One region of the Providencia sp. UF-183 genome, then DNA from elsewhere that is predicted to be linked to it. Evidence: predicted binding sites of a transcription regulator. Region 1 holds the regulator's gene; the other holds the start of a gene.

Region 1 (5,312 bases):
TGTTGCGTGCGTTTTTGTTTTATTTCAGTTTCTTGTTTTTGTAGCGTACTTTGTTGCTCTATCAGTGCTTGGTGTTCGGATTCTGTGAGTAAATTAATGCTCTGTGCTCTAGCTTTTAGCAGGTCTAAATCCGTTTTTGCTTGCTTGTGCTGATTAAAAATATATTTGGAGATTTGGCTATAAATTTCGGTGCCTGTAATTTCTTCAAGCAGATCTGCACGCTCTTTCTCTGAGGCATTTAAAAAAGCCGCAAAATCCCCTTGTGATAACAAAATTGATTTTGTAAAACGGCCGAAATCTAACCCTGTAATTTTGGCAATTTGGTCGCGAATTTCAGAGACCTTAACGGTAATGATTTTACCATCAGCGACTTGGGCTAGCTCAGCTTTCGGTGATTGCAAATTGCCATCGGGTTTATTCCCCGCGCGGCGTTGGCTCCAAAATGTGCGATAGGCCGTACCTTTAACTTCAAATTCTACTTCAGCAAGACAGTCACCTGTGTGGCGGGTCATCAATTCATTTTGGCTTGCGGAAATTGAATCTAACCGTGGTGTACGGTGATATAACGCGAGGCAAATGGCATCCAATAAGGTGGTTTTTCCTGCCCCTGTCGCACCGGTGATGGCAAATAACCCCTGACTGGCAAACGGTTCTTGCGTAAAATCGATTTTCCATTCGCCTTTGAGAGAGTTAATGTTTTTTAGGCGTAAGCTTAAGATTTTCATGTCAATTACCCTTGCTCGTGGCGTAATGCGTCATAGGACTGTTGGAAAAGTTGGGTTAGACGCTGTTCACGTTCAGGGTCTTCAAGGGTTTCTTCACTTAGGCGGCGTAGGAAAACCTCTTCTACGGTAAGTTCATTCAGGGTTTCATTCGCTAGCGCAAGGTTTTGCCCTTGTTTTTGTTTTCTTGCACGGCGCAGTAATACGACTTCAACGGGAAGGTTTTGTGTGAGTGTTTCGATGCGCTGTTGAATATCCGCCAGATAATCTTGAGACGCGACTTCGATATCTAACCAAACCGCATTTTCACCTTGGTAGTCCTGCCATACAGTAAGTTGTTGCTCTATCTCTTTTAATGAGCCTTTAAGCGTTTGTAAAGGCTGAAAAATAGGGATCGCTAACGGGGTTATTTTGCTTAATTTGCTACCTGTAAACTCAACTAAACAGACACTTTTATGTTGGGCAGTTTCATCAAAACTGAGGGCAATAGGGGAGCCGCAATAACGAATCTGTTGTTTTCCACCAATGACTTGAGGGCGATGAATATGACCAAGTGCAATATAATCCGCAGGGGGAAATGCCCCTGAAGGGAAGGCTTCTAATGTGCCGATATAAATATCGCGTACGGAATCTGTGAGTTCCGCTCCAATCACCGTTAAATGCCCTGTGGCAATAATCGGAATATCCAGGCCGAGCATTGCCCGTTGCTCGAGGGCGAGTTGATAGCTGGCTTGGTAGTGATCATGAATGGCAGTTTGGAGGGAAAGTTGTTTTTCTTCAACACTTTGCCCTGCAACACTCTGTTGGATATCTCGAGGACGCAAGAAAGGGATCGCGCACACGAGACCAATGGGTTGCGCTTGTTTATTGTGCAGAGTGATAACATTCGGCTCACTGCCAGAGGTGACCACTTGGGTATTAAGGTAGCTTAATAATGAGCTTGATTCATTCAGAACAGAGACGGAATCGTGATTGCCGCTCAAAATGACCAACTGGCAACCGGTTTTTTGCAAATCTACAATAAATTTATTATATAACTCGCGGGCATAGCTTGGCGGTGACCCTGTATCGAAAATATCCCCTGCCACAATGACGGCATCGACTTGATGAATTTCGACTTGGTTCACTAGCCAATTTAAAAAGTGTTGGTGCTCAGGCGCACGGCTTTTGGTAAAAAAGTATTGGCCAAGATGCCAGTCAGAGGTGTGAATAATGCGCATGAGCCATCAGTTCCTGTCTTCGATAAAGGGCATAAATTACTGCTATCCAGTATACCTTATCCTATCAAAACCTCGTGTTTTTCTCGTGTTATGGCGGAATTATTTCACTTAGATGACATTTACCCGCTAATATAAGGAGAAATATTTGATTTGCGAATAGACATTCATAATTCTGTCATAAAAGTGACGCATAATGCGTTCACATTAACAATGTCTTCTTATTTACAGGAACAATCATGGCAAGACGCATTCTAGTGGTTGAAGATGAAGCGCCCATCCGAGAAATGGTTTGTTTTGTATTAGAACAGAATGGTTTCCAGCCGATTGAAGCTGATGATTATGACAGCGCAATTGCACAGTTAGTCGACCCTCTACCCGATTTGGTGTTATTAGATTGGATGATCCCCGGTGGGTCAGGGCTCCAAGTGATTAAACATATGAAGCGTGATAGCGCCACTCGCGATGTCCCAGTGATGATGCTAACGGCTCGTGGGGAAGAAGAGGATCGCGTGAAAGGCCTAGAGGTCGGTGCGGATGATTATTTGATTAAGCCGTTTTCCCCGAAAGAATTAATTGCTCGTGTTAAAGCGATTCTCCGTCGAATCTCTCCAATGTCGACGGAAGATATCATCGAAATGAATGGGTTAACCTTAGACCCAACCTCCCACCGTGTAACCAGTAACGAAACCCCAATTGATATGGGGCCAACGGAATATAAACTTCTGCATTTCTTTATGACGCACCCTGAACGTGTTTACAGCCGTGAACAGCTCTTGAATTATGTCTGGGGCGCGAACGTTTATGTTGAAGACAGAACGGTGGATGTACACATTCGGCGTTTAAGAAAGGCGCTAGAAACTGAAGGTCATGATAAAATGGTGCAAACAGTACGCGGTACAGGTTACCGTTTCTCTGTTCGTTATTAACGACACACTAGGGAGAGACATGCGTGCTTGAACGCTTATCGATTAAACAGCTGATTTGGGGGCTGTTTTTATTTATCTTACCCGCGCTGATTTTGTCCGTTTTTATCGGGCACTTACCTTGGCTGCTAGTGGTTTCTTTACTGGCCGCCTTAGTGTGGCATGCGTATAACTTGCTGAAATTGTCTTATTGGCTTTGGTTGGATAAAAGCATGTTACCACCCGAGGGGCGAGGGGGCTGGGAGCCGATATTTTACGGCATTTACCAGATGCAGCAACGTAACCGTAAACGCCGTCGCGAATTAGGGCAACTGATTAAGCGCTTTCGTAGTGGGGCTGAATCTTTACCGGATGCCGTCGTGATGATGACCACGGAGGGCAATATTTTCTGGTGTAACCGCCATGCGCAGGCGTTGTTAGGTTTTCGCTGGCCAGAAGATAACGGCCAACATATTTTCAATCTATTGCGTTACCCTGATTTTAGCCGCTATTTTTCAATCAAAAGTTATGACCAAGCATTAACCATTGAGCTTAATAGTGGGGAAATTGTTGAGTTTCGTATTTTGCCTTATACGGAAGGGCAATTATTGATGGTGGCGCGAGATGTCACTGAAAAACGTCGGTTGGAGAAAGCGCGTAGAGATTTTTTTGCCAATGTGAGTCATGAACTACGCACGCCACTTACCGTTATTCAGGGATATCTTGAGGTGATGGATGACCAAGAAGGTATGCCTGCTGTCAATAAAAAAGCGCTGAATGTGATGCAAGAGCAAGCTCACCGAATGGATAATTTAGTGAAACAACTTTTGCAGTTATCCCGCATCGAAATTGCCCCGCAAATCAACCTTGATGAGCAAGTAAATATTCCCGTGATCCTCAAAATGATTGAGCAAGAGGCGTTAAGTTTAAGCCACGGTCGCCAGCAATTTGAGTTTAACATCGATGAATCACTGCGGGTGCATGGCAATGAAGAGCAATTGCGCAGTGCGGTGGCGAACTTAGTGTATAACGCCATTAATCATACGCCAGAAGGCACAAAAATTTGTGTTGATTGGCAAAGAACCAGCAATGGCGCGCGGTTTAGTGTGAAGGATAATGGCCCCGGGATCCCGTCGGAACATCTTCCTCGCTTAACTGAGCGTTTTTATCGTGTGGATAAAGCGCGTTCACGCCAAGGTGGCGGCGGTACAGGGCTTGGGTTGGCTATTGTAAAACATGCCGTTCAACACCATAGCAGCCAGCTGGTGGTTACTAGCCAAGTGGGGAAAGGGAGTGAGTTCTCATTTACCTTGCCGCCAGTGCTAATTGTTGATGATAAAAAACTCAAAAAAGCTTAGAAAATTCCACTTTATTAATAGAATCAATTTATTAATAAAGTGGATCCTGCTTCTATTTCGATTAATTAATTCTATTAATGCATTGTTTTTTTATATTATCCCACCAACTAATAATTTTAAAATAATATATCCTACCTGTTATCAAAAAAAGTGAATGATAAAATGAGGAGTTGATTAATTTTCAAGCAAATCATATAACGGGTATTGTGATTTTACTGAAATGAATCACTGGTTCTGAAAATTAGTTTAGTTATTTCCTCTTGTTTTCGGGTTTGCTATTGCCTTTTTGCCCTATAAAAGTTCTACTTGTTGTCAGTTATTGGCGATTTTTTCTGTTTTTTGATTTTTCGTTTTGTCATCGGCAAGCAAGCATACTTTTTATATTGTTAACAGTATGTTTATCAGAATTCTATCTCGCTATATATATTTCAAAGGGTTGCTAGGTGCATACCCGTAATTTTCTATTTCCGCTACTAAAAATTAACATAATATGGCTCATCGTTTATCATCAAGAGATATCATCGCATTAGGTTTTATGACCTTTGCGTTATTTGTCGGGGCAGGAAATATCATTTTCCCTCCGATGGTTGGCTTACAGGCAGGGGAACAAGTTTGGACCGCCGCACTTGGCTTTTTAGTCACAGGTGTAGGTCTACCCGTATTAACCGTTATCGCATTAGCGAAAGTTGGGGGCGGAATTGAAGCCCTGAGCACACCAGTGGGGAAAACCGCGGGTTTACTGCTCGCGGTTGTCGCTTACTTATCTGTTGGCCCATTATTCGCAACGCCTAGAACCGCAACCGTATCGTATAAAGTGGGTATCGCCCCGTTATTTGGTGGCGAGTCTGACATGTTACTGCTTATCTATAGCGCAGTTTATTTTGTGCTAGTGATAGGTATTTCGCTGTATCCGGGCAAATTACTGGATAGCGTAGGGCACATATTGGCGCCTGTAAAAATGCTCGCACTGGCTATTTTAGGCGTCGCAGCCGTAATGTGGCCAGCAGGTGACCCAATTCCATCAACGGTAGAATACCGCGATATGGCCTTCTCAAATGGCTTTATTAACGGCTACCTCACAATGGATACCCTTGGGGCGATGGTGTTTGG
Region 2 (5,312 bases), on a different contig from region 1:
TATGGTGTTAGGGGTTATCTTCCTCAGTATCGCAAGCTCTTGGTTCTGGTTAATTTTATTTGTGCTGTTTGTAGGGATTGGTTACGGCATGACATTCTTGGCCTCAAGCGTTTTGCTATCAAACTACTTTGGCCGCGGGCCTTATTTAGAGCTATTTTCTGTGGTTAACTTGATTTCAACTATTGCCTGTTTAGCGCCATTTATCGCAGGTGGGATCAAGGACTACACAGGTAGCTTCACCCCCGCATTTTTAGTGATTACCGCCCCTGTTGTGGTGATCCTCGGTTTGACCTTAATGATGAAACCACCTTCCCTCAACGCCAAATAAAAAATCCCGAGCACAAGCTCGGGAAAATAATAACCAAGGGAAAATGATCAGAAAACCAGATATTGGATCAAAACATGCGTTTCATATTGTGCCACCATAAACCACAATGAGGTGGCACAAAGTCAATCAAGGCTTTAACAATTCAGGCACTTTCAACAGAATAAACTCGTTATCATCGGCTTTATTAGGATCACGGCTCGATGAAAATGGGTAGTTATTGTCATTTCCAACAATAATATGTTCGCCGTCAACCACGTCCACGTTCTCAATCGTGAAGAATGGGAAAGTAAACACCCCATCATTCAGTGGCTTTCTAGCCTGACTATTTGGGTCTTTAATATTCATTAAATCAATGTACGCCTGCTTATCAACCGCACCGCCGACGTTTTCGTCTGAAAATGCAATGCGGTATACGCGTTTAAATTTCGCGAGGTTACTAAAGCAATTTTCCGTGTTTGCACTGCCCGCGGCGCAGGCTTTATCCGATGTCCCCTCACCATTATCACGTTCGATAATTAAGCCGTGGGTCTCATCGATTAAATTAAAATCGCCGATAGCATTTTGATTGTCTTCAAATACATACAACCAACTTCTACCTGTCCAATCTTGTTTTTTCACATCAAACTCAAGAATGCGAGCAGCACGTTTGCCATCTACATTTTCATAATCTTGTTTCTCATCTACCCAAATCGCCCCTTCAAGCATTGGGTACAGTTTTGAACCGTCTGGCGAGGAGGCCATCCCTTCAAATCCTTTTGAGCGATTAACTTGGAAAGCCACTTTATCCGTTGGTTTACCCGGTGTGGTGACTTGGTAATGATCAGGGGAAACCACTTTTTTGCCATCGACTTGTGTTTCAAACAGGGCTAGCACTTTGCCATCCAAATCCATTTTTAACAGGTATGGGCCAAATTCATCCCCTACCCATAACGCGCCATTCGCAAATTGAAAACTTTCTGGGTCAAAATCACTGCCCGTTAAATAACGTTCCTTTGTGCTCTCATTAATAATATGAAAAGGAATAATTTTATCGGGATCATGGAAAAAAACCGTTTTGAGTGGTGTGGTTTTGCCTGATTTAAAATCGATATCATATTGCGTCACATACAGCATCGAGTCTGGTGAATTCACTTTATTACCGAACCCATTATCCGTTAACACCCAATAGGTACCATCCGCCATACGTTTAATCCCCGAATGGCCTTGTAATGGCTGCCCTTTAATTGGAATGTGTTTTCCTGTTGGGCGATCAGCGGATTTTCCTTCCACTTTACCGAGGGTATCAACGCGTGTCCCCGTGGTGAATTTACCGCTAACTTGTAAGTCTGAAGGCGCATTTTGTGGTGCAGGCACCGTGGAATCAACAGGAAGAATAGAATGCCCCGCTAATGTGGCAGGCACTTCTTGTTGAGCGAACCCTGAGAGGCTGAATGAAATCAAGCTTGCCAATAAAGAAAACGAGCCAACTTTTTGTTTAACTGAGCGTTTAATTGAATTTTTATGCTGCATGGTTATGTTTCCATTTTAAGGCTATCAATAATCGACGGCGGAATCATAACTTGAGTGAATGACGGTTTTGTGAAGGATTGAAGACAGTTATTTTAATTGGGCGTAAATGATTTCACGCCCAATTATTCTTTATAAACTAATCACCCATTGGGTAATCGGCGGTGCTGGCTGCCTGTGCCTAATAAACGCAAGCCTAACCAGCCACCACAAATAGACAGCAAAATAGCCGCGCACAGAGGCAATAACACCCACATACGCCATTCAGGTTGCCATGGGAAATCAAACACTTTGCTCTGCAATAACCACAGGGCAATTTCAGCACCAAAGGCTGCGGCAAGGCCTGCCATTAAGCCAAGCAATGCAAACTCGCTCCATAAGGTTCTACGCATCAGTTTTTTGCTTGCACCCAAGGTCCGATAGACCACCAGCTCCCGTTCCCGTTGGTTCATTCCCACTTGAATTTGCGCCAGCAATAGCAATAACCCACAGAAAATCACCAAAACCACCATCACTTCAAGGGCTTGGCTGACTTGCTGAAGAATTTGCTGAATCTGCGTAATAATAGCCCCCGTATCCAACACATTGATAGTCGGATAATGGCGGCTAAGTTGTGTCAATAACTGGCCATCACCTTCATAATGAAAACTACTCAGCCATGTTGCGGGCATTTTCGATAAGCTTTCTTCCGAGAAAATAAAGTAGAAATTGGGTCGTAAACTTTCCCAGTCTACCGTTCGGATACTGCTTACTGTCGCCGAAAAGACTTGTGCTCCCGCATTAAACGTCAGCTTATCCCCCAGTTTTAACCCTAACTCTTTGACAACAGTTTGTTCGATGGACACTTCACCCGCTTTCGGTGGCCATGTGCCTTCATCCACAATATTTGCAGGCGCCAATTGGGATTGCCACGTCAAACTGAGTTCACGCCTCACCGTGTTATTGTTCGGGTCGCGCTTATCAGCCCACTCAATAGCAGATTGGTCGTTAATATCGGTTAAGCGTGCCAATACCACGGGGTTAAACTCGGTAGGTTTAACTTGATACTGTGCCAATAGCTGAGTTACAGGCTTAAGCTGTGACTCGTTCATATTAATTAGAAAATAATTTGGGCTATCCGCAGGGAGTTGTTGCTGCCAACGATCGAGCAAATCCCCACGCACTAAAATTAATAATGCCAACAACATAAACGAGAGCGAAAATGCGCTCATTTGGGTGATAGTCTGTAACGGTTGGCGTAATAAACGGCTAACAGAAAGGCGCAAACTCAGTTGGCGAAACTTAATGTGCCTCAGCCCCCAAAGCCCGACCCAGCCAATTAAAGCCAATAAAATCGCAACGACAACAATCCCCGCCAAAATCGACCATAACAGAGGGTTTACTCCCGCAAAAACAAATAACCCGCCCACGACAATTAAAATAACCACAGGGAGATAGTAATGCAGCGGCCACACGGGGGATTTTGCATCTTCACGTAACACCCGAGAAGGTTGGGTCGCCATCAATTGGTAATAAGGTCGGCTGCCTACAATAATGGCAATGATAAACAATGTCCCTATCGCCCAGACCCACGGCATTAGGCTAGCAGGAGGCAGTTCTTTTGGCAGCATTGCGCCCAGAATTTGCATCAGAATGCCCTCAAAGGCTAGCCCTAATAATGAACCTAATAATGCCGCTGCCACTAAAATGACTAACCACTGGCCAATGATCCATTTGCGTAGCGCACTACGCCCTGCCCCTAGGGTTTTTAGAACCGCAATCAGCTGGTGACGGCTGCGGCAATAGTGAGTCATAGAAACCACAACAGCAGCAATCGCTAATAACAGGGTTAATAAGACAGATAACAACAAAAACTGCTGAGCACGTTGGAAGGTTTTCCCCACCGCGCCATTGTCTTCACTTAAGGTATACCAGCGCTGGTCATTGCGCAGGTTTTTATCAAATTTCTGCTTAAATGCATCGATAACCTGACTATCTCCCGCAAACATGTCGCGATAGGTTAAACGGCTACCGAGCTGAATTGCCCCTGTTAATGGTGCGTCTTCAATCGCAATTAATACCCTTGGTGCAATCTGGAACGGGTTAAAACCACTATCAGGCTCTTGGATTAACTTGCCAGAAACCTTTAATGTCGCATCACCGATATCAATATTATCGCCAATGTTCAGATTCAATAACTCTAATAAGCGAGGGGCAACTAACACCTCCCCTTGGGTTGGTACTAACCCCTCAGGTTCTGTCACTAACCCACCATATAGCGGATAAGCCTTGTCAGCGGCTTTGACTAACACCAACTGTGGTCGGGCATCTTCATCTTCCGTTGCATAGGCCATCGTCGAAAATGAAATCTGCTGACTCAGTTTTAACCCGTCTTTTTGGGCCTCTTGCAACCAAGCGGGCTCGCTCGGGTGTGAGGAGCGTAGAACCAGATCCCCGGCAAGTAGCTCACGGCTTTGGTAGCTCATGCTGTTTTCAATACGGTCACTAATACGCCCTAACGCTAATACACACGCAACAGCGAGCGTGAGCGCTAACCAAACAATCAGTAATGAGGGCGTTTTCCATTCACGCCAGAACCAACGCCAAATCATGCTTCTTCCCTCAATTGCCCATCAACTAAGCGTAAGCGGCGCTGGCAACGTGCAGCGAGTTCGTTATCGTGTGTGACTAAAATCAGCGTCGTGCCATGTTCTTTGTTCATGGCGAACAGCAAGTCAGCAATTTTATCCCCTGTTTGCCTATCAAGGTTCCCTGTCGGCTCATCGGCGAATAAAATTTGTGGTCGACCATTAAATGCACGCGCCAGCGCCACACGCTGTTGTTCACCACCAGAAAGCTGCGGAGGCATGTGCTTCATGCGATCTTTCAAGCCTAAGTCAGTCAGTAACTCTGCTGCATGTTGGTAGCTCGATGACTCTGACTCTCCACGTAGTAGCGAAGGTAACTGCACGTTTTCAATGGCATTTAATGTGGGGATTAACATAAATGATTGAAACACAAACCCCACGCTTTGTGCACGTAAACGGGCGCGTTCTTCTTCATCCATACGTGTTAGGTCTTGACCCAATAAATTCACCGTGCCACTCGTGCCATCATCTAAGCCCGCAATGATCCCAAGCAGGGTTGATTTCCCCGATCCAGACTCGCCAATTAAAGCAATTGTTTGACCAGACTCGACAATTAGCTCAACACCTTGCAATATAGTCAGTTCATGTTCACCTTGACCAACACGTTTAATGAGATGATGAACTTCAAGAATATTATTCGCCGACATATATTGGTTTTTCTCCTGTTACTGACTGCAAGTGGACACGCCCTTGCGTCAACTAAGCTATTGATCTTAGGTGATAGCCTAAGTGCAGGCTACCGTTTACCGGCTGAGCAGGCATGGGCCTCTTTGCTTGCCGACCGCTGGCAGAAACTGTCTCCGCCTATTGAGGTGGTCAATGGCAGCATTAGTGGCAATACATCAGCACAA

The links. Region 1 encodes PhoB, which activates phosphate uptake and scavenging genes when phosphate is short. Its sites were predicted from a motif close to CTGTCATAAAACTGNCNNAT; they were not measured.
Region 2: AC4IFT_RS00800 (esterase-like activity of phytase family protein) is a predicted target of PhoB. The motif match lies at 1,905-1,924, and genes of this name have one in related genera.

Annotation. Positions count from the first base shown of each region.
Region 1 is NZ_JBSICD010000003.1:138,175-143,486, forward strand. It holds gene AC4IFT_RS03555 (AAA family ATPase) at 1-725, opposite strand, end outside; gene sbcD (exonuclease subunit SbcD) at 731-1,942, opposite strand; gene phoB (phosphate regulon transcriptional regulator PhoB) at 2,179-2,868, shown strand; gene phoR (phosphate regulon sensor histidine kinase PhoR) at 2,892-4,202, shown strand; gene brnQ (branched-chain amino acid transport system II carrier protein) at 4,693-5,312, shown strand, end outside.
Region 2 is NZ_JBSICD010000001.1:198,381-203,692, reverse strand. It holds gene AC4IFT_RS00805 (MFS transporter) at 1-328, shown strand, start outside; gene AC4IFT_RS00800 (esterase-like activity of phytase family protein) at 455-1,837, opposite strand; gene ybbP (putative ABC transporter permease subunit YbbP) at 1,978-4,425, opposite strand; gene ybbA (putative ABC transporter ATP-binding protein YbbA) at 4,422-5,108, opposite strand; gene tesA (multifunctional acyl-CoA thioesterase I/protease I/lysophospholipase L1) at 5,076-5,312, shown strand, end outside.